Regions from separate parts of the Rhizobium sp. TRM95796 genome, predicted to be linked through region 2. Evidence: predicted binding sites of a transcription regulator. Region 2 holds the regulator's gene; each other region holds the start of a gene.
What was found. The regulator LexA, encoded in region 2, represses DNA repair genes until DNA is damaged. The targets are predictions, from matches to a motif close to TGTTCNNNNTGTGTTCNG.

Region 1: a site for LexA is predicted at 4,514-4,531, ahead of recA (recombinase RecA). Genes of this name have one in related genera too.
Region 3: a site for LexA is predicted at 2,938-2,955, ahead of OCK01_RS12930 (ATP-dependent helicase). Genes of this name have one in related genera too.

What each region holds. Positions count from the first base shown of each region.
Region 1 covers NZ_JAOXHE010000002.1:168,644-175,808, forward strand. Annotated here, with positions in the region: gene OCK01_RS06905 (GGDEF domain-containing protein) at 1-369, opposite strand, end outside; gene alaS (alanine--tRNA ligase) at 509-3,163, opposite strand; gene recA (recombinase RecA) at 3,311-4,399, opposite strand; gene OCK01_RS06920 (carbohydrate kinase family protein) at 4,623-5,564, shown strand; gene OCK01_RS06925 (pseudouridine-5'-phosphate glycosidase) at 5,595-6,512, shown strand; gene OCK01_RS06930 (VOC family protein) at 6,665-7,096, shown strand; gene OCK01_RS06935 (hypothetical protein) at 7,107-7,165, opposite strand, start outside.
Region 2 covers NZ_JAOXHE010000001.1:137,455-144,619, reverse strand. Annotated here, with positions in the region: gene OCK01_RS00745 (BMP family ABC transporter substrate-binding protein) at 1-983, shown strand, start outside; gene OCK01_RS00740 (acyltransferase family protein) at 1,187-2,344, opposite strand; gene fcl (GDP-L-fucose synthase) at 2,361-3,293, opposite strand; gene gmd (GDP-mannose 4,6-dehydratase) at 3,299-4,372, opposite strand; gene lexA (transcriptional repressor LexA) at 4,631-5,353, opposite strand; gene OCK01_RS00720 (hypothetical protein) at 5,534-5,767, opposite strand; gene OCK01_RS00715 (VOC family protein) at 5,920-6,786, shown strand; gene kdsA (3-deoxy-8-phosphooctulonate synthase) at 6,790-7,165, shown strand, end outside.
Region 3 covers NZ_JAOXHE010000005.1:317,058-324,222, reverse strand. Annotated here, with positions in the region: gene OCK01_RS12955 (hypothetical protein) at 1-571, opposite strand, end outside; gene OCK01_RS12960 (helix-turn-helix transcriptional regulator) at 1-56, opposite strand, end outside; gene OCK01_RS12950 (hypothetical protein) at 552-860, opposite strand; gene OCK01_RS12945 (hypothetical protein) at 866-1,150, opposite strand; gene OCK01_RS12940 (hypothetical protein) at 1,159-1,401, opposite strand; gene OCK01_RS12935 (winged helix-turn-helix domain-containing protein) at 1,673-2,833, shown strand; gene OCK01_RS12930 (ATP-dependent helicase) at 3,002-5,071, shown strand; gene dinB (DNA polymerase IV) at 5,097-6,188, shown strand; gene OCK01_RS12920 (hypothetical protein) at 6,262-6,498, opposite strand; gene OCK01_RS12915 (ABC transporter ATP-binding protein) at 6,711-7,165, shown strand, end outside.

The DNA.
Region 1 (7,165 bases), on a different contig from region 2:
GAAAATGGCACGGGAATTGAAGTCGTTGCGGAATTCCTCGGACATCGCGCATGTGACGATCCATATGGCTGCGCCGAGCGGAACGAGCAAAGGTGGAATGCGCGTGCCGAGAAAGGTGGCGAAACCCAACCAGACGAAGCCATAACCAAGCAGGATGGCGGCATTGCCGAACACGATGGAGATCCAGAACGTGTTTTCCTCGGCGCGAAACATCAACAGGAGGCAGCCGATGCAGACGCACCACATGGCGACGCACCACCATCGGAGCGCCGTCTCGCGCTTCTCGTAATAAAGCGCATAGCTGAGGATGATCGATACGGACATGGTCATCAGACCCGTGCACAGCATCATGGTGGGCAGGTTAAACAAGGCGAAGCCTCTTCGGGTGTTGGCTGCCTCCAGCTAGATCCAAAAGCCTTAAAAATCGGGGAATTTTCCGCTGCGCCGCAAAAGCAATGGGGCCGATGGATCACATCGGCCCCATAAAACAAGCGTGATGGTTAATCAATCAGGTCAGCGCAGCCGCAACGGCTTCGAGCGCGGCTTCGGCCTGCGACCCATCCGGGCCACCCGCCTGCGCCATGTCGGGACGGCCGCCGCCGCCCTTGCCGCCCAGCGCCTGAGACGCGATGCGCACCAGATCGACCGCGCTGTAGCGCGAGGTCAGGTCTTCGGTGACGGCCACGACCGCGCTCGCCTTGCCGTCGTCGGAGACGCCGATGAACACCACGACGCCCGAACCGGCGGTCTTCTTGCCTTCGTCGGCCAGGCTTTTAAGATCCTTCGGTTCGACGCCCGTGACGACGCGGCCGAGGAACTTGACGCCGTTGACGTCGCGCAGTCCGTCGCCGCCGCCTGCGCCGCCGCCGAGGGCGAGCTTCTTCTTGGCGTCGGAGAGTTCGCGCTCCAGCTTCTTGCGCTCATCCATGAGCTGCTCGATGCGGGCGATGATGTCGTCGGGCTGCGTCTTGAGAACGCCGGCGATTTGCTTGACCCGCTCATCCTGCTGGGAGAGGTAGTCGCGCGCGGCCTCGCCCGTCAGCGCCTCGATGCGGCGCACGCCCGCGCCGACGGCGGTGTCGGAGAGAATGCGGATCAGGCCGATATCGCCGGTTTCGCGCACATGCGTGCCGCCGCAGAGCTCCACAGAATAGGGCTTGCCGGCCTTTTCGCCGCGCTTGGCCGTGCCCATCGCGACCACGCGGACTTCCTCGCCGTATTTTTCGCCGAACAGCGCCATGGCGCCCTCGGCGATGGCGTCGTCGACGCTCATCAGGCGCGTGGTGACCGGCGCGTTCTGCACGACGATCTCATTGGCCATGGCTTCGACGACGCGGATTTCCTCGGCGCTCATCGGCTTGGGATGCGACACGTCGAAACGCAGCCGCTCCGGCGCGACAAGCGAGCCCTTCTGCGCCACATGCGTGCCGAGCACTTCGCGCAGCGCCTCATGAATGAGATGGGTGGCGGAGTGATTGGAGCGCAGCCGGCCGCGGCGCGTGTGATCCACCTCCAGCACCACGGCGGCGTCGGGTTTCAGCACGCCGCTCTCGATCGTGGCGTAATGCACGAACAGGCCGTCGCCCTTCTTCAGCGTATCGGACACGACAGCCTTGCCGCCCTCGAACAGGATCTCGCCGGTGTCGCCCATCTGGCCGCCGGACTCGCCGTAGAATGGCGTCTGGTTGACGACGATCTGCACCGCCTCGCCGGCGGAGGCCGCCTCGATGCAGGCCCCATCGCGCACCAGCGCCTGAACCACGCCTTCGGCGCGCTCGGCGTCGTAGCCCAGGAATTCCGTCGCGCCCTTCTCTTCCTTGATTTCAAACCAGACCGCTTCCGTCGCGGCTTCGCCCGAGCCGGACCAGTTGGCGCGGGCTTCGGCCTTCTGACGCGCCATGGCTTTCGAGAAGCCGTCGGTGTCGACGCCGATATTCTTCTGGCGCAGGGCGTCCTGGGTCAGGTCGAGCGGGAAGCCATAGGTGTCGTAGAGCTTGAAGGCGGTCTCGCCGTCGAGTTCCGAGCCTTCGCCCAGTCCGGAAACAGCGTCGTTGAGCAGGCCCAGTCCGCGCTCCAGCGTCTTGCGGAAGCGGGTTTCCTCGAGCTTCAGAGTTTCGGTTATGAGAGATTCCGCGCGGACGAGCTCCGGATAGGCGCCGCCCATTTCCTGCACCAGCGCCGGCACCAGCTTGTACATCAGGGGATCGCGCGCGCCGAGCAGCTGGCCGTGGCGCATGGCGCGACGCATGATGCGGCGGAGCACATAGCCGCGCCCCTCGTTCATCGGCAGCACGCCGTCGGCGATCAGGAAGGCGGAGGAGCGCAGATGATCGGCGATGACGCGGTGGCTGGCGCGACGCTCGCCCTGGTCGTCCGTTCCCGTGGCGTGCATGGACGCCTCGATCAGCGCACGAAACAGGTCGGTGTCGTAATTGTCGTGCTTGCCCTGAAGCAGCGCGGAGATGCGTTCCAACCCCATGCCGGTGTCGATCGAAGGACGCGGGAGATTGACGCGCTCCTCCTTGGTCACCTGTTCATATTGCATGAAGACGAGGTTCCAGATCTCGATGAAGCGGTCGCCGTCTTCATCGGCCGAACCCGGAGGCCCGCCCCAGATATGGTCGCCATGGTCGTAGAAGATCTCGGAGCACGGACCGCAGGGGCCGGTGTCGCCCATCGCCCAGAAATTGTCCGAGGTCGGAATGCGGATGATGCGGTCGTCGGAGAGGCCGGCGATCTTCTTCCAGAGGCCGAAAGCTTCGTCATCGGTGTGGTAGACGGTGACCAGCAGGCGCTTGGCGTCGATGCCGTATTCCTTGGTGATCAGGTTCCAGGCGAGCTCGATGGCGCGTTCCTTGAAATAGTCGCCGAAGGAGAAATTGCCGAGCATCTCGAAGAAGGTGTGGTGACGCGCGGTGTAGCCGACATTGTCGAGGTCGTTATGCTTGCCGCCGGCGCGCACGCATTTCTGGGCGGTGGCCGCCGTGGAATAAGGGCGCGATTCCAGGCCGGTGAAGACGTTCTTGAACTGCACCATGCCGGCATTGGTGAACATCAGCGTCGGGTCGTTGCGGGGCACGAGCGGAGACGACGCCACGATTTCGTGGCCGTTCTTGCCGAAATAATCCAGAAATGCGGAGCGGATTTCGTTCACGCCACTCATTTTATGCCCTTTGCGCTTGTATGCCCGGTGTTCCGGCCGTTTTTTGGTCAACGGCTTTTATCGTTCAGCCTTGCTCATGTCCAGAAAAACAAGACCGGCGCCGGGACTTGTCCCGACGCCGGCTGAAGAACTGAAAATCGTGGAAGATCAAGCTTCCAGCGCGTCGTCGCCCTCGCCCGGCTCCGGACCGCCATTCTCCAGGAAGCGGTCGGCGATCAGGCCGGCGTTCTGGCGCAGCGACAGTTCGATCTCGCGGGCGAGGTCCGGATTGTCACGCAGGAAGGACTTGGCGTTCTCACGGCCCTGGCCGAGACGCTGGCTGTTGTAGGAGAACCAGGCGCCCGACTTTTCGACGATGCCGGCCTTGACGCCGAGATCGACCAGTTCGCCGGTCTTGGACACGCCTTCGCCATACATGATGTCGAACTCGACCTGCTTGAAAGGCGGGGCCATCTTGTTCTTGACCACCTTGACGCGGGTCTGGTTGCCGACGACTTCGTCGCGCTCCTTGACCGAGCCGATGCGGCGGATGTCGAGACGAACCGAGGCGTAGAATTTCAGCGCATTGCCGCCGGTGGTGGTTTCGGGCGAACCGAACATGACGCCGATCTTCATGCGGATCTGGTTGATGAAGATGACCATGCAGTTGGAGCGCGAGATCGAGGCGGTCAGCTTGCGCAGCGCCTGGCTCATCAAGCGAGCCTGGAGACCCGGCAGGCTGTCGCCCATTTCGCCTTCGATTTCGGCGCGCGGCGTCAGCGCCGCGACGGAGTCGACCACGAGCACGTCGATCGCGCCGGAGCGCACCAGCGTGTCGGTGATTTCCAACGCCTGCTCGCCGGTGTCGGGCTGCGAGATCAAGAGGTTTTCGAGATCGACGCCGAGCTTGCGGGCATAGACCGGATCCAGCGCGTGTTCGGCGTCGACGAAGGCGCAGATGCCACCCTTCTTCTGCGCTTCGGCGATGGTCTGCAGCGCCAGCGTCGTCTTACCGGAGCTTTCCGGGCCGTAGATTTCGACGATGCGGCCCTTGGGCAGACCACCGATGCCGAGCGCGATATCGAGGCTCAAGGAGCCGGTCGACACGGTTTCGATCTCGACGACATTCTCGTTCGAGCCCAGGCGCATGATCGAACCCTTGCCGAAGGACCGTTCGATCTGGGACAGGGCCGCGTCCAGTGCCTTGCTTTTATCCACTGATTTTTCCTCTACGAGTCGCAATGTGTTCTGGGCCATGTCATCCACCTTTAGGTTATCCGGGCTGGCGAAGCAATGCAGTCTATGTACACGCTTTGTTCTGTTGTTGCAAGATAACCCCAAGCAATTGAAGCGAAATAGTTTTCTCCGCCATGTTCCTTTTTTGTTTTCGCGGGTGTTTTCAAGAGGTTCCGTCTCAGGCCGCGCTTGCGGCGGAACGCGCCTCCCGGCTAAGATGATTCGAAAATCGGGGTATTCTGGAATGACCGCAATTCTGGCGCTGGGCGGCGCCCATATCGATCGACGGGGCCGCATTTCCGGCGAGACGGCGCCCGGCGCCTCCAATCCCGGCTCGTGGCGGCAGGAGGCCGGCGGCGGCGTGTTCAACGCGGCGCGCAACCTGTCGCGCCTCGGCCATCGCGTGACGCTGATCTCGCCGCGCGGCGGCGACGCCGAGGGCGAAGCCGTGGCGATCGCGGCGGAGGCGGCCGGCGTCGTCGACCGGCCCTTCACCTTCCTCGATCGCCGAACGCCCAGCTACACCGCCATTCTGGAGCGCGACGGCAATCTGGTGATCGCGCTCGCGGACATGGAGCTCTACAGGCTGTTTTCGCCTCGCCGGCTGTCGGTGCGCGCGGTGCGCGACGCGTTCGACGCCACCGACGCCGTCCTCACCGACGCCAACCTGCCGGAAGATACGCTTGCGGTGATCGCCGCCATGGGCCGACGGCTCGGCAAGACGGTGGCGGCGATCGGCATCTCGCCCGCCAAGATCGTGAGGTTTGCCAATGCGCTTGCCGATCTCGATTTCCTGTTCATGAACGAGGCGGAAGCCAAAGCGCTGTCCGGCCGGCAGATCGATGATTTCAGGCGCTGGCCCGATGTGATGACCGGGCTCGGCCTCCGGGGCGGCGCCATCACCCGCGGCGGCCGCGAAGCCGTGGCCTGGATGGGCGGGGAAAGCGCTTGCCTCGCTCCGCCGGCGCTGGCCTCGATCGGCGACGTCACCGGCGCAGGCGACGGCTTCGCCGCCGGATTTCTCGACGCGGCGCTCTCCGGCGCATCGCTGGACGCCTGCCTGAAATCGGCCACCGCCACGGCGCGCATCGCGCTCGAAAGCGAGATGGCGGCGTCGGAGGCGCTCAGCCGTTCGCTGCTCGCCTCCACCCTCGCCCTTGTGCCGGAAGCGGAAATATTGTTGTAAGCCTCTTTTAGAAACCAGTCAGGAACGCCCATGTCCAGCCACAAGCTCCCGATCACCTATTCGGCGGAGGTCGCCGTCGCCAAGTCCGAGGGCCGGGCTCTCGTCGCGCTCGAATCCACCATCATCACCCATGGCATGCCCTATCCCGGCAATCTCGCCATGGCCCGCAGCGTCGAAGCGATCATCCGGGCCGAGGGCGCGGTTCCCGCCACCATCGCCGTGATCAACGGCGTTCTGCATGTCGGCCTCGACGAGCAGGAGCTCGAACAGCTGGCGCAGACCCCGGATGCGATGAAGCTGTCGCGCGCCGATCTCGCTTTCGCCATGGCGGAAGGCCGCACAGGCGCGACCACCGTGGCCGCCACGATGATCTCCGCAGCCGGAGCGGGCATCAAGGTGTTCGCCACCGGCGGCATCGGCGGCGTCCATCGCAAGGCCGAGGAGACCTTCGACATTTCGGCGGATCTGGAGGAGCTGTCCCGCACCGGCGTCATCGTCGTCTGCGCCGGCGCCAAGGCCATTCTCGATGTTCCCAAGACGCTGGAAGTGCTGGAAACCAAAGGCGTTCCGGTTGTCACCTTCGGGCAGGACGATTTTCCCGCCTTCTGGTCGCGCCGATCTGGCCTCAAGAGCCCGCTCCGTCTCGACAGCCCCACAGCCATCGCGCGGTTCCAGAAGATGCGCGACGAACTCGGCATCCATGGCGGCATGCTGATCGGCAACCCGGTGCCGTTAGACAAGGAAATCGAACGCGAAGAAATGGAAATCTACATCAATCGCGCCCTCGACAACGCCGAAGCCGACGGCATCGCGGGCAAGGCGGTGACGCCCTATCTTCTGTCGAGCATATTCGACATCACCGAGGGTCGCAGCCTGGAAACCAATATCGCGCTGGTGGAAAACAACGCCCGCCTCGCCGCCCGCATCGCGCTGGCGCTGAACGACTGATCGGCGCGTCCCGCATAGCAGCCGCGTCGATCACGCGGCTGTGCATCGCCCGCCAACCGCTCTTCGACCAATCAGAAAAATTGAAGCTTTGTTGACGGTTCGCTGAAGTTTATGTACAGATGAAGAACATTCAGCGAACAAGTGGAGCTCGCATGTCTCTCGACCGCCGAATATCCCTGATCACCCTGGGCGTCGAAGACGTGGCGCGCTCCACCGCTTTTTATGAGAGGCTCGGCTGGAGCAAATCCGGTGCCAGCCAGGACGCCATCACCTTCATCCAGCTCAAGGGCGTAACCCTGGCGCTTTTTTCGCGGCAGTCGCTGGCCGAAGACGCCCATGTCGACAATACGGCGCGTGGATTTTCGGGCGTCACCCTCGCGCACAACGTCACCAGCGAGCGCGGCGTCGACGCCGTTTACAAATTCGCCCTATCCTGCGGCGCAACTGCGGTGAAAGAGCCCGAGAAAGTGTTCTGGGGCGGCTATTCCGGTTATTTCGCCGATCCCGACGGGCATCTCTGGGAAGTGGCCTACAATCCCTTCGTCACGATGGACGCCGAGGGACATCTGGTCCTCGACGCCTGAGCTTCCCCCGTCAGAAGCAGAAGGGTTCGCCCGGGTCACAATCGGACGGCACGCAGTGGCGCATGCGGC
Region 2 (7,165 bases):
GCTTCCTCTATGTCGGATCCAAGACCGACGGCGGCTGGACCCAGGCCCATGACATCGGCCGCCAGCTTCTCGAAAAGGAAATGGGCGACAAGATCGAGACCCAGTATCTCGAAAACGTGCCGGAAGGCCCCGACGCCGAGCGCGCCATCGAGCGCTTCGCCCGTTCCGGCTGCGGCCTCGTCTTCACCACCTCCTTCGGCTTCATGGATGCGACCGTGAAAGTCGCCGCCAAGTTCCCCAAGGTGAAGTTCGAGCACGCCACGGGCTACAAGACCGCGCCGAACCTGACGGCCTACAATTCGCGCTTCTATGAGGGCCGCTACATCCTCGGCCAGATCGCCGCGAAGACCTCGAAGAAGGGCGAAGCCGCCTATATCGCCTCCTTCCCGATCCCGGAAGTGGTGCAGGGCATCAACGCCTTCGTCATCGGCGCCCGCTCGATCAACCCGGCCTTCAAGCTGAAAGTGATCTGGGTCAACACCTGGTTCGACGCCGGCAAGGAAGCCGACGCCGCCAAGGCCGCCATCGACCAGGGCGTCGACATCATCACCCAGCACACCGATTCCACCGCCCCGATGCAGGTGGCCGAAGAGCGCGGCATCAAGGCGTTCGGCCAGGCCTCCGACATGATCAAGGCCGGCCCGAATGCGCAACTGACCGCGATCGTCGACAATTGGGGCGCCTACTACGTCAAGCGCGTCAACGCGGCCCTCGACGGCAGCTGGAAGTCGGAAATGAGCTGGGACGGACTGAAGGACGGCATCCTCTACATGGCGCCCTACACCAACATGCCCGACGACGTGAAGAAGATGGCCGAGGACACCGAGGCCAAGATCAAGTCGGGCGAACTCAAGCCCTTCACCGGCCCGCTGAAGAAGCAGGACGGCGCCGAATGGCTGAAGGCTGGCGAAAGCGCCGGCGACGATGTGCTCGGCGGCCTGAACTTCTACGTCGAAGGCGTCGAAGGCGACCTGCCGAAGTAATTGTCTTTCGCACTCATCGGAAAGCCCCGCCGTCGACTGCGACGGCGGGGCTTTTCTGTGGCGCCATGGGGACGTGGAAGGCGAGGCTCGGCCTCGCCTTTGTTCGCACCGGCGCTTCTTGCCGAAGAGAAAACGCAAGTCCGTGGCGGATGGGCTCGAGATTGCCGGAAACAACGGGTGACCGGCCGAACCGGACCGATCGCTCAGGCGAGAGGGGCTGCAGGTTTTGCAACGCCGCCGGCGAGACGACGTCCAAGCGAAATGCCGGGCAGTTCGATCAGTCGATAGGCGAGATAGGCGAGCCCATAGGTGATCGCCAGCGTCAGCGCGAGCGCTGCAGCGAAACGAGGCTCGGGCGACAGGCCCGGCTGGGTGCGCGCCAGCCAGGCGCAGACCGGAAGCATCACCAGAAGATGGATCAGATAGACGCCATAGGAGACGTCGCCGAAGAAGCGGCTCACCGCGTTGGACAGCAGCCAATCCACTCCGCCGAGCGCCCTCTGCGCGACATTCGGCAGGCTCTCGCGATAGAGGAAGGCGAAAAAGGCAAGCACGAGGCCGATCTTGATCGCGCGGTGCAGGCTGTCGCGTCCGCCGCCGAGAGGCACGAAGACGACGGCGCAGGCGGACATCAGGTAAAGCCATTTCGCCTGACCCTCGGCTCTCAGCGACATCGCGATCAGCATCCCGGCCGCGAAGAGGTGGAATTTCATCGGCAGCATGGAGAACGCGCCTTTGACGAAGCCGTTGGCCTGCAGCCAACTCCCAAACGCCCACATCACCGCGACCAGACCGGCGATCGCAACGAGGCGGCCTCCCTTCAGCACGAGCAGCATCATCAAAGGCAGAAAGGCGTAGTACTGCATCTCCAACCCGATCGACCAGTCGGGCAGGGGCGTCTGGAAATTATGAGTCCAGGTGGCGCCGAAGATGAAACTCACATGCAGGAGGATATTGGTGAGCGACTGATCGAGATAGCGATCGGCGTAGCGCACCTGCTCCTCGACGCCGCCCGGGAAAATGGCGGCCGCATCCAGCCGGTCCTGCCAGAGTTGCGGGCCGAACCAGAGCGCCAGCGCCAGGCAGACATAATAGAGCGGCGCGATGCGGAAGAAGCGGCGGATCCAGAAGATCGTCCAGGTCGAAACCCTATCCCACGGCTCGCGGCTTTCGCGCAGCTGGTAATGGTAGGTCATCAGGAAGCCGGAGATGATGATGAAGATTTCCACCGCCAGATCCGGCTGAGCGAAGAGGCCGACCTTGTAGCCTGTCAGAAACATCGCATGGCCGATGACCACCCAGAGCGAGGCGTAACCGCGCAAGCCGTCGAGAAATCCCAGTTGTTGCCGGGGATCGGCCATGCGCGGCTCCCTGATATCAGGCCTTGTTGGCGAGGAACCACCGATAGACGCTGGCCACGCCCTCTTCGAGCCCGATCTTCGGCGCCCAACCCGTGGCGCGGAGCTTGTCGGCGCTCATCAGCTTGCGCGGCGTTCCATCCGGCTTGGTCAGATCATGGACAATCTCGCCCTCGAAGCCGACGACGTCGCAGACCAGTCTGGTCAGATCGAGGATGGTGATGTCCTCGCCCGAGCCGATATTGACGTGACCGGCCTCCGAATGCGTCTTCATCAGATGCACGCAGGCGTCGGCGCAGTCGTCGACATGCAGGAATTCGCGGCGCGGCGTGCCGGTGCCCCAGACGGTGATCGAGGGCGCGCCCGAGAGCTTCGCCTCATGCGCCTTGCGGATCAGCGCCGGCATCACATGGCTGGAATTGAGATCGAAATTGTCGCCGGGACCATAGAGATTGGTCGGCATGCCCGAGATGAAATCGGAGCCATGCTGCTTGCGATAGGCGTCGCAGAGCTTGATGCCGGCGATCTTGGCGATCGCGTACCATTCATTGGTCGGCTCCAGCGCGCCGGTCAGCAGCGCATCCTCGGTGATCGGCTGGGGCGCGAATTTCGGATAGATGCAGGACGATCCCAGGAACATCAGCTTTTCGACGCCCACTTTGTGGGCGCCATGGATGATGTTGGCCTCGATCATCAGGTTGTCATAGAGAAAATCGGCCGGGTAGGTGTCGTTGGCGAAAATGCCGCCGACCTTGGCCGCGGCGAGAAACACCGCGTCCGGCTTGGTCTTCTCGATCCAGGCGGTGGTGGCCGCCTGGTCGCGCAGATCGGCGTCCGCGCGAGAGGCGGTGACAACCTCCGCGCCTTCCGACGCCAACCTTCTTACGATGGCGGAACCCACCATGCCGCGATGGCCGGCCACCCAGACCTTTTTCCCGCTGAGCGAATACATCGGCCTCACGCTTCCTTCATCACGGTGGCGGTCTGCATGACCTTGAGGTCTTCATTGACCATTTCGCGGCAGAGTTCGCGCACCGGCGTCTCATGTCTCCAGCCGAGCTTGGTCTGCGCCTTGGTCGGATCGCCGATCAGGAGCTCGACTTCGGTCGGGCGGAAATAGCGCGGATCGATCTCGACCACGACCTTGCCGGTCAGCGTGTCGTAACCCTTCTCGTCGACGCCTTCGCCCTTCCATTCCAGATGAATGCCGACATCCTCGAAGGCCCAGGTGATGAACTGGCGGACTTCGGTGGTCTCGCCGGTGGCGAGCACGTAATCGTCTGCCTCTTCCTGCTGCAGCATCATCCACATGCCGCGGACATATTCGCGGGCATGGCCCCAGTCGCGCTTGGCGTCGATATTGCCGACATAGAGCTTTTCCTGCTTGCCGAGCCGGATGGCGGCGGCGGCGCGGGTGATCTTGCGGGTGACGAAGGTTTCGCCGCGCAGCGGGCTCTCATGGTTGAACAGGATGCCGTTGGAGGCGTGCATGCCATAGGCTTCGCGGTAGTTGACCACGATCCAGTAGGAGTAGAGTTTCGCGGCTGCGTAAGGCGAGCGCGGATAGAAAGGCGTCGTTTCGCGCTGCGGCACTTCCTGCACGAGACCGTAGAGTTCGGAGGTCGAAGCCTGGTAGAAGCGTGTCTTCTTCTCCATGCCGAGAATACGAATGGCTTCCAGCAGGCGCAACGTGCCGATGCCGTCCGCATTGGCGGTGTATTCCGGCGTCTCGAAGGACACGCGCACATGGCTCTGGGCGGCGAGATTGTAAATCTCGTCCGGCTGGGCTTCCTGGACGATGCGGATCAGGTTGGTCGAGTCCGTCATATCGCCGTAATGCAGGATGAAGCGCTGGTCGGCCTCATGCGGATCCTGATAGATGTTCTCGATGCGGCTCGTATTGAAGGAGGAGGAGCGGCGCTTGATGCCGTGGACAATGTAGCCCTTGCTCAGCAGGAGTTCCGCGAGATAGGCTCCGTCCTGGCCGGTGATGCCGGTTACCAGCGCTACCTTCTTCTTGTTGTCGCTCAATGCAGTCTCCCAGAAACAGTGTGATGGCGCAGATGCGCCGCCAGAGCCGCTAAGCAGGGATTCTGGCGGTAAAATGTCAAGCACGACGACTGCTGAAATTCGTCGACAAGAACATTCGTCAGGCGGCCCCATTTAACAAAAAAGAGGCCGTACGACGCTTTGCATATTCAAATGCGCGAGAAACTGCAACGGTTCCGAAAGAAGTCGAGCCGCTATGGATAACAACCGAAAAAACGACGCCGGCCGTCTCCGGCTCTCTCAGTGATAGCGACGAATGAGGCCGACCAGTTTACCCTGCACCTTCACTCTGTCGGGGCCAAAAATGCGTGTTTCATAGGCTGGATTGGCCGCCTCGAGGGCAATGGACGCTCCCTTGCGGCGAAAGCGCTTGAGCGTAGCTTCCTCGTCGTCGACCAGAGCGACGACGATATCGCCGGGACTTGCGGTCGAGCCATTGCGGATGATGACCGTGTCGCCGTCGAGAATGCCGGCCTCGATCATCGAGTCGCCTCGAACCTCGAGCGCATAATGTTCGCCAGCGCCCAGCATCGACATCGGCACCGCGATGTCGTGCGTGATGTTCTGTATCGCGGAGATCGGCACGCCCGCTGCAATCCGACCCATCACGGGCACGGTTACGCTTGAGCCCGTCTCGTCATTGGCCGCCGCTTTCGGCGCTGTCTGCGGCTGCTGCTTTCCGAGAGAGCCCTCGATCACGCTCGGGGAGAAACCTCGCGCCGCCGGCGGCCTGAGGCTCGGCGAATAGGCCTCCGGAAGTTTGATGACTTCCAGCGCTCGCGCCCGGTTTGGAAGTCTCCGGATGAAACCTCGTTCCTCGAGCGCGGTGATCAATCGATGAATGCCGGATTTCGAGGCGAGATCCAGCGCATCCTTCATTTCGTCGAAGGACGGGGGCACACCCGATTCCTTCATGCGCTCATGAATGAACAGCAGTAATTCCTGTTGTTTTCTGGTCAGCATCGGCGCGCCCCCGGGAATCGCACAAGAAACAAATCTGGAACAGACGGTATCTGTTCTTTTTATGTTCTGCAAGCGTTTTCCCGGATGCTGGGTGCGGGGTTCCCCGGGTTAAGCCGGGCCCGAGCGAATACCGCCCGGGACGACCTCCGACGCATGGCGCGCCGAAGGCCGATGGGATTTCTACTGGGCGGTGGTGTCGGTCTGGCAGTTGGTGCCGGAAGTCGCGGCGTCGTCGCGGCAGTTTTGCGATGTGCTGGTGGGGTCGTTGTTGTCGCCGGCGCCGCTTTTTCCAGCTTGGCCGCTCTGAGCGCCGGAATTTGCCCCGCCATTGTTGTTGTCCTGCGCCAGGCTGACGCCTGAAAGGCTGGCGAGCGCGAGCGCGGAAGCGAGCGAGAGGTTGACGAGTCTTTTCATCGGGTGTCTCCTTGGGAATGTCCGCTCTTCGGCGGCATATTCGTAACCGCGTCGACGCCGATTCGTTTCCGGTGCGACATAAGAAAACGTCTCGCGGCTTGTCTTCCGTCGCCGACCCGTGCGAGAGGCGCGGCAACAGAAAGGCATCGCCCATGCGCCCGCTCGATCACCTCGTGCTGCCCGTCGCCGATTTGATCACGGCGAGGCAGCGTCTTTCCGCGCTCGGCTTCACGGTCGCTCCAGACGGACTGCATCCGTTCGGCACCGGCAATTGCTGCGTCTATTTCGCCGATCAGACGTTTTTGGAGCCGCTCGCGATCATCGACCGAGATGGCTATGAAAACGCCGCCGCAGCCGGCAACCGCTTCGTTCTCGGCGATCGCACCTTTCGGGACGCGCGCGGCGCCGAGGGCTTTTCGGCGGTCGTCTATGGAACAGCGGACGCCGCTTCGGACCACGTCGCCTTCGCGGAGAACGGGTGTTCGGCCGGAAAGATGCTGGATTTTTCGCGGTCGATGGTGTTGCCGGATGGAAGCAGCGGGGTGGCAGGTTTTCGCTTGGCCTTCGCCGGGGCCGATCCCGCCGGCGGCGTCTTCGCCTTCACCTGCCAGCGCATCAACGTTCCCCCGAACGGTCGGACGACGCTGACCGACCATGACAACGGCGTACTCGGCATCCGCGAGGCGGTCTTCGTGCATCGGCATCCGCACGACGTCTCGTCATTTCTCCGGGTGGTGACATGTGGCGACGCGACCGTCTCGGCGAGCGGCGATGGCCTGTCTTTCGCGAGCGCGCGACTGACCGTCTTGACGCCGGCGGCATTTGTGGACACCTATGGCCTCGAATTGCATGAGGATGCCGGCTTGACGGGTGGTCTCATCATGTTCTCGGTGGCATCGATGGTCGAACTCGACACGATATTGACGCGTGCGGGCATCGGCTATTTCAGGCGCGGACCCCTGCGGCTCGTACCGCCCTTGGCGGGGCAGGGCGTCGCGTTCGCATTTTCGGAGGTATGACTCATGACCGCTAACAACAGCACCGTGACGGTGGGCGAAGGCTCCCGCAAGGTCTCGTTTTCCAATTCCGGCCGACTGTCGATCATCGCTGGTCCCTGCCAAATGGAAAGCCGCGACCACGCCTTCATGATCGCCGGCAAACTCGTCGAACTCGCCGATGCGCTCGGCATCGGCCTGGTGTACAAATCCTCCTTCGACAAGGCCAATCGCACCTCGCTGACCGGCAAGCGCGGCATCGGGCTGGAAAAGGCCATGGAAGTCTTCGCAGATCTCAAGGCCGAATACGGCTTTCCGGTGCTGACCGACATCCATACGGAAGAGCAGTGCGCGCTCGTGTCGCCCACGGTCGACATCCTGCAGATCCCGGCTTTCCTCTGCC
Region 3 (7,165 bases), on a different contig from region 2:
AGGCCGGCTCCCAGCACCACGGCCGCGAGCCCGAGCGAGGAGAGCGTCGTCGCCATGGCCCGGGCCTCGGAAAAAGCTGCCGGGACGCGAGGAACACCGAGCGCGCCAGATCGGGCTTCAACGCATTCAAGTGAGCGATCTCGGCGTCGCTATAGTGGTCCATGCCCGTGCGGCGAAGGAGATCGAACATGATCATATGTCCGGTCGGCTCCTGGAACGCGCAGCCCGCCGACCAGTTCATGCCCGCCGGGCGTATGAATTCGGTGAGAACGACGTCGCTCTCGAGCTCGTCCTCGGTCAAAAGATCCAGTTCCCGCGTGAAGGTGAAGGGAAAACGCTCCAGCGCGCGCGCCGGACGCGGATTGTCCAACCGCCGCGGATCCGACGAGAACCTGAGAATGCCTTCGCGGATGTTCGGCGTGCAGACGAAGCGATGCCCGCCCTGCTCGTCGATGGCGAAAATCGTCGCGGTGGTCGCATCGACCTCGCGGGCGAGCGCCTCACAGGCCATGGGCCAGAGTTCCGGAAGCAATGCCGCTTCGTAGAACTGGTCAATCGTTTTCAGCAACATCGTTCGGGGGCGCCCGCATCACAATCAAAATGACTATTCGTATAAAAAATCCTATCCGAAACCGGGTCTCAAGATAAGCCATGAACAACAAAGCAATCGGAAACACTTGAAATATTGCCGATATAATCCGGCTGGGCTGCTTTCTGCTGCGAATGAAGTCCGGAGCTCGCCGAAGTAAAGGCAAATCCGGCGGGCGCGGATCGCCGGCCGGCGCAAAGCCCATGAAGTGCTGGAGGAGATCGAAATCGTTTCTTTTAAGATCGCGCTCCCGACCGAGGCGATGGCGCATGCGCCTCAATCCCTCGCCATCGCGCCGATGATGAAACGGTTGTCACCCTTGCTCTGGCAGCGGGTGCAGCGGAGCAACGGCTGCAGGTCAACCAACAGGACCGCCCCGAAGCGGCGTTGTAGATCATATCGGTCGAGCCAAGCTTCATGGGCGCAGCGGGAGCAGAGGCCGCCCAACCGCTGCCATTGGCGCAGGGATTGAAAAGTCGCCGGAGGCGGCTCCTCTGCGTCCGGAACGCGCTCGTCGCCGGAACTTTCGGCTATCAGCAGAATGGAGCGCGCGTGCCGCATGTCGCGCCTCACAGCCGTTCATAACGCGGCCTCCATCCCCGGCCGATGCCGTGGCTGATGAGGCATGATGCGGTGTAGAGCTGATCGCGCAGGAAGTCAGCGTCGAGTAGCAGTTCCTCGATCGCCTTGCGATAGTCGCCCTGGTAGAAATCGAGCACGCTGGCGATGATGTCCACCTGCGCCTGATCCGCCTCTTCCGGGGCGATAGCGCCGAGATCAAGACGCAATTGTTCGACCGCCGATGTCGCCATGGGACGTCTCCTTTCACGAGATAGGATTGGGTTCCGCACTGCGGATTATGTTCCTATTTTGTTCTTGTTTGTTTTAGGAGTCAAGCAGAGAAACCATCCGGGATTTCCAATCGCTTCCGATTGCCGACAATTCACATCGATCTTAAAAACCGTTACGTTCTCACTCTGTTCCTGATCTTGATTCTCTCAGCGCCAATCGACATCGGCTGGTTCTGGGGCATGTCGGGCCGCCGCAGAGAATTTCGCTTGAAGAGAAATCGGTGCTGAGAGCATGAGAAACGTCAAAGTCGGGAGCGTCGAACCGAAGGAGATTTCGCGTCATCGCGCGCGTCGGATCTGGCTCGACGCACAGGGGTTTGGACGACGCATCGTTTCAGGCAAGGGGCCGAAGGCGGTGACCGACCTGGTCCGTCACCTCGGTTACGTTCAGATCGACACGATCAACGTCGTGGAGCGTTGCCATCACCATATTCTCTTCACACGGCTGCCGACCTATAGCCGCAGCGATCTTCACAAGGCTCAGTCGAAGACCAGGGGCGTTTTCGAATATTGGGCGCATGCCCTCGCCTATATCGCCAGCGAAGACTATCGCTTCTTCATGCCGGCGATGCTTGCGCGCAAGGCGTCGCCGCATCTGCACTATCCCACGGTGCTGGAAGACGATACGCGGCGTCTGCTGGAACGCATCGATCGCGAGGGACCGATCTCCATCCGCGACATCGAGGATGATGTCCTCGTCGAGAAGGATCACGCCTGGGCCAGCCGCAAGCCGAGCAGGAAGGTATTGTCCAAAGCCTTTTTCGACGGCTCCCTGACGGTATGCGCACGCTCGGGCATGCTGAAAAGCTACGACTTGACCGCCAGACATTTCGGATGGACGCAATCGCCCGAACCGGCCTCAGCCGGCGAGGTCGATGTCTATGTGCTGGAGCGGGCGCTGCGGGCGCAAGGCATCATCAGCCTCGACTCCGTGTGTCATCTCGATGCAGGGCGCAAGCCGGCCATCCGGGCGCTGATCGAAGAGCGCGTCGCCGCAGGCTCGCTTACGCCCGTAATCCTCAAGGGCGATCGGACAGAGCATTGGGCTGCGCCCGAGGCCTTGGAGAAGCGCTTCGTGCGGCGGGAGCCGGAGGCGCATGTCCTATCCCCCTTCGATCCCTTGGTCATCCAACGCAAACGTCTCGAACTCTTCTTCGGCTACGCGCATCGATTCGAGGCCTATGTGCCTGCCGAAAAACGGGTTTTGGGGTATTTCGCGCTTCCGGTCCTCTATGACGGGCGTATCGTTGCAGCCATCGACATCAAGGCGGAGCGGAAAACCAAGACGCTGCTGATCAATAAATGGACGCGCTTCGGCGAAGAAAGTCCGGAGGAACGGTCTGCTGTCGAGGCGGCGCTCGGACGGTTCGAGCAATTTCAGTTCGCACCGTAATCACGCGGCTCTCAGAGTGCGCGGACGGCGTTGCGACCTTCCGCCTTCGGCAAATTGACCGGCGCCCGCGCGAGCCCGGTTCACACACCCGATCAACCTTGCTATGTTCTATTTTCGTTCCGGCAAAAAGAATCATCCCGCCGGTCCGGACAGCCTGCGTGGGGATCGATGACTGCTGCCTATCTCGAGAAACTGAATGATCGCCAGCGTGAGGCCGTCGAGCATGGCGTGGGCTTGGCCGATGCAGGGATCGGCGGACCGCTGCTGATCATCGCCGGCGCCGGTTCCGGCAAGACCAACACGTTGGCGCATCGGGTCGCCCATCTCATCGTGAATGGCGCAGATCCCCGCCGCATCCTGCTCATGACCTTCTCGCGCCGCGCGGCCTCTGAGATGGCCCGCCGCGTCGAGCGGATCTGCCGTCAGGTGCTGGGCGACAACGCCGCCATCATGACCGATGCGCTCGCCTGGTCCGGCACCTTCCACGGCATCGGGGCGCGGCTTCTCAGGATCTATGCCGAGCAGATCGGGCTCAATGTCGATTTCACCATCCATGATCGTGAAGACAGCGCCGACCTCATGAACATCGTCCGTCATGATCTCGGCTTCTCCAAGACCCAGAACCGCTTTCCGACCAAGGGGACGTGCCTGGCGATCTATTCCCGGGTGGTCAATTCCGAGAGCAGCCTCGGTGAGGTGCTGAAGACGGCCTATCCCTGGGTGCTCGAATGGGAGAGCGAACTCAAGCAGCTTTTTGCTGGCTATGTCGAGGCCAAGCAGGCGCAGAACGTGCTCGATTATGACGATCTGCTGCTCTACTGGGCGCAGATGGTCTCTGATCCTGATATTGCCGAGGATGTCGGCGGTCGTTTCGATCATGTGCTGGTGGATGAGTATCAGGACACCAATCGCCTGCAGTCCTCGATCCTGATGGCGCTGAAGCCCGGCGGACGCGGCCTGACCGTGGTCGGCGATGACGCCCAGTCGATCTATTCCTTCCGCGCCGCCACCATCCGCAACATCCTCGACTTTCCCGACGCCTTCTCGCCCAAGCCAGCCGACGTCATCACGCTTGACCGCAACTACCGCTCCACCGCCCCCATCCTCGCCGCCGCCAACGGCGTCATTGATCTCGCCCGCGAGCGCTTCACCAAGAACCTCTGGACCGACAGGCAGTCCGAACAACGCCCCGTTCTGGTGACAGTGAAGGACGAGACGGATCAGGCTGGCTATATCGTCGCGCAGGTGCTGGCCAATCGCGAGGTGGGCGTGCCGCTCAAGCAGCAGGCCGTGTTGTTCCGGGCGTCCAATCACAGCGGCCCGCTCGAAGTCGAGCTGACCCGTCGCAACATTCCCTTCGTCAAGTTCGGCGGGCTGAAGTTTCTCGACAGCGCCCATGTCAAGGACATGCTAGCGGTGCTGCGCTTCGCCCAGAACCCGCGTGACCGCGTGGCGGGCTTTCGTCTCCTGCAGATGTTGCCGGGTATCGGACCGCAAACGGCGGCCCGCATTCTCGACACGATCGCCGCCGATCCGGAGCCGCTGCTGTCCTTGATGGAACTGCCTCCCCCGCCCAAGAGCGGCGAGGACTGGCCCAACTTCACCACGCTGGTCGCCGCCCTCAGAAAATCCGAAGCGGGCTGGCCCGCCGAGATCGGGTTGGCGCGCACCTGGTATGAGCCGCATCTCGACCGCATTCATGAAGATGCTGATACGCGCAAAGCCGATCTTCTGCAGCTTGAGCAGATTGCCTCCGGCTACGCCAATCGCGAGCGCTTCCTCACTGAACTGACGCTCGACCCACCAGACGCCACCAGCGACCAGGCGGGCGTGCCGCTGCTTGATGAGGACTATCTGATCCTCTCGACCATCCATTCCGCCAAGGGACAGGAATGGCGCTCGGTCTTCATGCTGAATGTCGTCGACGGCTGTATTCCCTCCGATCTCGGAACGGGCACAACGGCGGAGCTAGAGGAAGAGCGCCGCCTGCTCTATGTCGGCATGACGCGCCCCCGCGACAGCCTGCATCTGGTCACGCCGCAGCGCTTCTTCACCCATGGCCAGAACGCCCAGGGCGATCGGCATGTCTACGCCGCGCGCACCCGCTTCATTCCGGCGACGCTGCTACAATTCTTCGAAACCAGCGCATGGCCCAAGGTGAGTGCGGCCGCCAGCGAGCGCAGCGCCAAACAGATCCGCATCGATGTCGGCGCACGCATGCGCTCGATGTGGACCTGAGAGACGAGACCGGGAGCCGCCTGCCATGAGGGATCTGTCGCCGGCGCCCCTGCGCAAGATCATCCATGTCGACATGGACGCCTTCTACGCCTCCGTTGAGCAGCGTGATAATCCGGACCTGCGCGGAAAGCCCGTCGCGGTCGGCGGGGCTGCGGCGCGCGGCGTGGTGGCGGCCGCGAGCTATGAGGCGCGCGCCTTCGGCGTCCGCTCGGCCATGCCGTCAGTCACTGCGGCGCGGAAATGCCCTAACCTTATCTTCGTCAAGCCGCGTTTCGAGGTCTACCGCGCCGTGTCGCAGCAGATCCGCGAGATTTTCGCCGACTACACGCCGCTGATCGAGCCGCTGTCGCTGGACGAGGCCTATCTCGACGTTACCGACAACCTCAAGTCCATGCCGATCGCCACCGAGATCGCCGAGGAGATCCGCGCCCGCATCAAGGCGACGACGGGCCTCAACGCCTCGGCCGGCATCTCCTACAACAAGTTCCTGGCCAAGATGGCGTCGGACCTCAACAAGCCGAATGGCCAGGCGGTGATCACGCCCAAGAACGGCCCCGCCTTCGTCGAGAGCCTTGCCGTCAGCAAGTTCCATGGCGTCGGCCCCGCCACGGCCGAGAAGATGCATCGGCTCGGCATCGAGACCGGAGCTGACCTCAAGGCGAAGTCGCTCGAATTCCTCGCAGCGCATTTCGGCAAATCCGGCCCCTACTTCTACGGCATCGCCCGCGGCGTCGACAACCGACAGGTCAAGCCGGATCGGGAGCGGAAGTCTGTGGGCGCTGAGGACACCTTCGCGGAGGATCTCGTCGCCCTGAATGACGCTCAGCGTGAGATTACGCCCCTCGTCGGCAAGGTCTGGGCCTATTGCGAGAAACACCGGATCAGCGCCAAGACCGTGACGGTCAAGATCAAGTTTTCCGACTTTCAGCAGATCACCCGCAGCCGGACGATCGAACGACCGCTCTCCGACCACCAAGACATCGAGCAGATCGCCAGACAATTGATCGAGACGGCGTTTCCGTTTCGCAAACCGGTGCGATTGTTGGGGGTTACTCTCTCGAATCTGGGCGAGAAAAGCCAACCGACGCAGGCGCAGCTGGATTTTGCGGGCTTGTAGCGAAAACGGGCAAACAGGTGACGGGCAACCGGCGCGCCGTGGGACGCTCTTCGAGCCGCTCCACGACCCGAGGTCAATTTCCAGGCTGGACGAGAGCGGCGATGTAAGCCCGGGTCCATTTGGCGAATTGGTCTTCCAGCTCGGACTCTGGAAGCGCCTCGAGATAGACATCGATGTCCGCGACGATCCGGTCTTTGATCGTCGGGTCATTCCTTGCGGCATGCTCGATCAGCGCCTTCAGCACCGTATCGATCGCCAGCTTCCTCGCCCCAGCCGCCACGCCGAACGGATCGGTTTCGTTTTTCTGCATGGGTTCAAACTCCTCGATAGATCGATAGCGAGCCGTAAGACGGCGGCGCCTATGCGAAGCCGCCAGGCTGAACGAGGCGCCAATTGACGCGCCGTCGACGGCGAAAGCATGACCGACATCAGCCGAGGGGCCCGAAACGCTGAAATGAACCGATCTATATCTTGACTTGCGATACATATCGGGAAAAATGATGCGAACTCGTGGAGGAGTGCATGGCCGAAATACGCTTGGAAAACATATCGAAGAGCTTCGGCTCGGTCTCGGTGATCCGAGACATATCGTTGACGGTGAACGCCGGAGAATTGGTCGTGTTCCTCGGCCCGTCCGGATCGGGGAAATCCACGCTCCTGCGGATGATCGCCGGCCTCGAAACGATCGATTCCGGCGCCCTGACCATCGGCGGCGTCCGCAGCGACACCCTGCCTCCCGGCCAGCGCAACATCGCCATGGTGTTCCAGAATTACGCCCTCTATCCGCATATGAGCGTCCGGGACAACATGGCCTTCGGCCTCGAAAACATCGGGGTGGACAAGACCGAGATCGAGACGCGCGTGACGACGGCCGCGCGCATGCTCGAAATGGAGCATTTGCTCTCCCGAAAGCCCGCACAATTGTCCGGCGGCCAGAGACAGCGCGTGGCGATCGGCCGGGCCATCGTCAAGGAGCC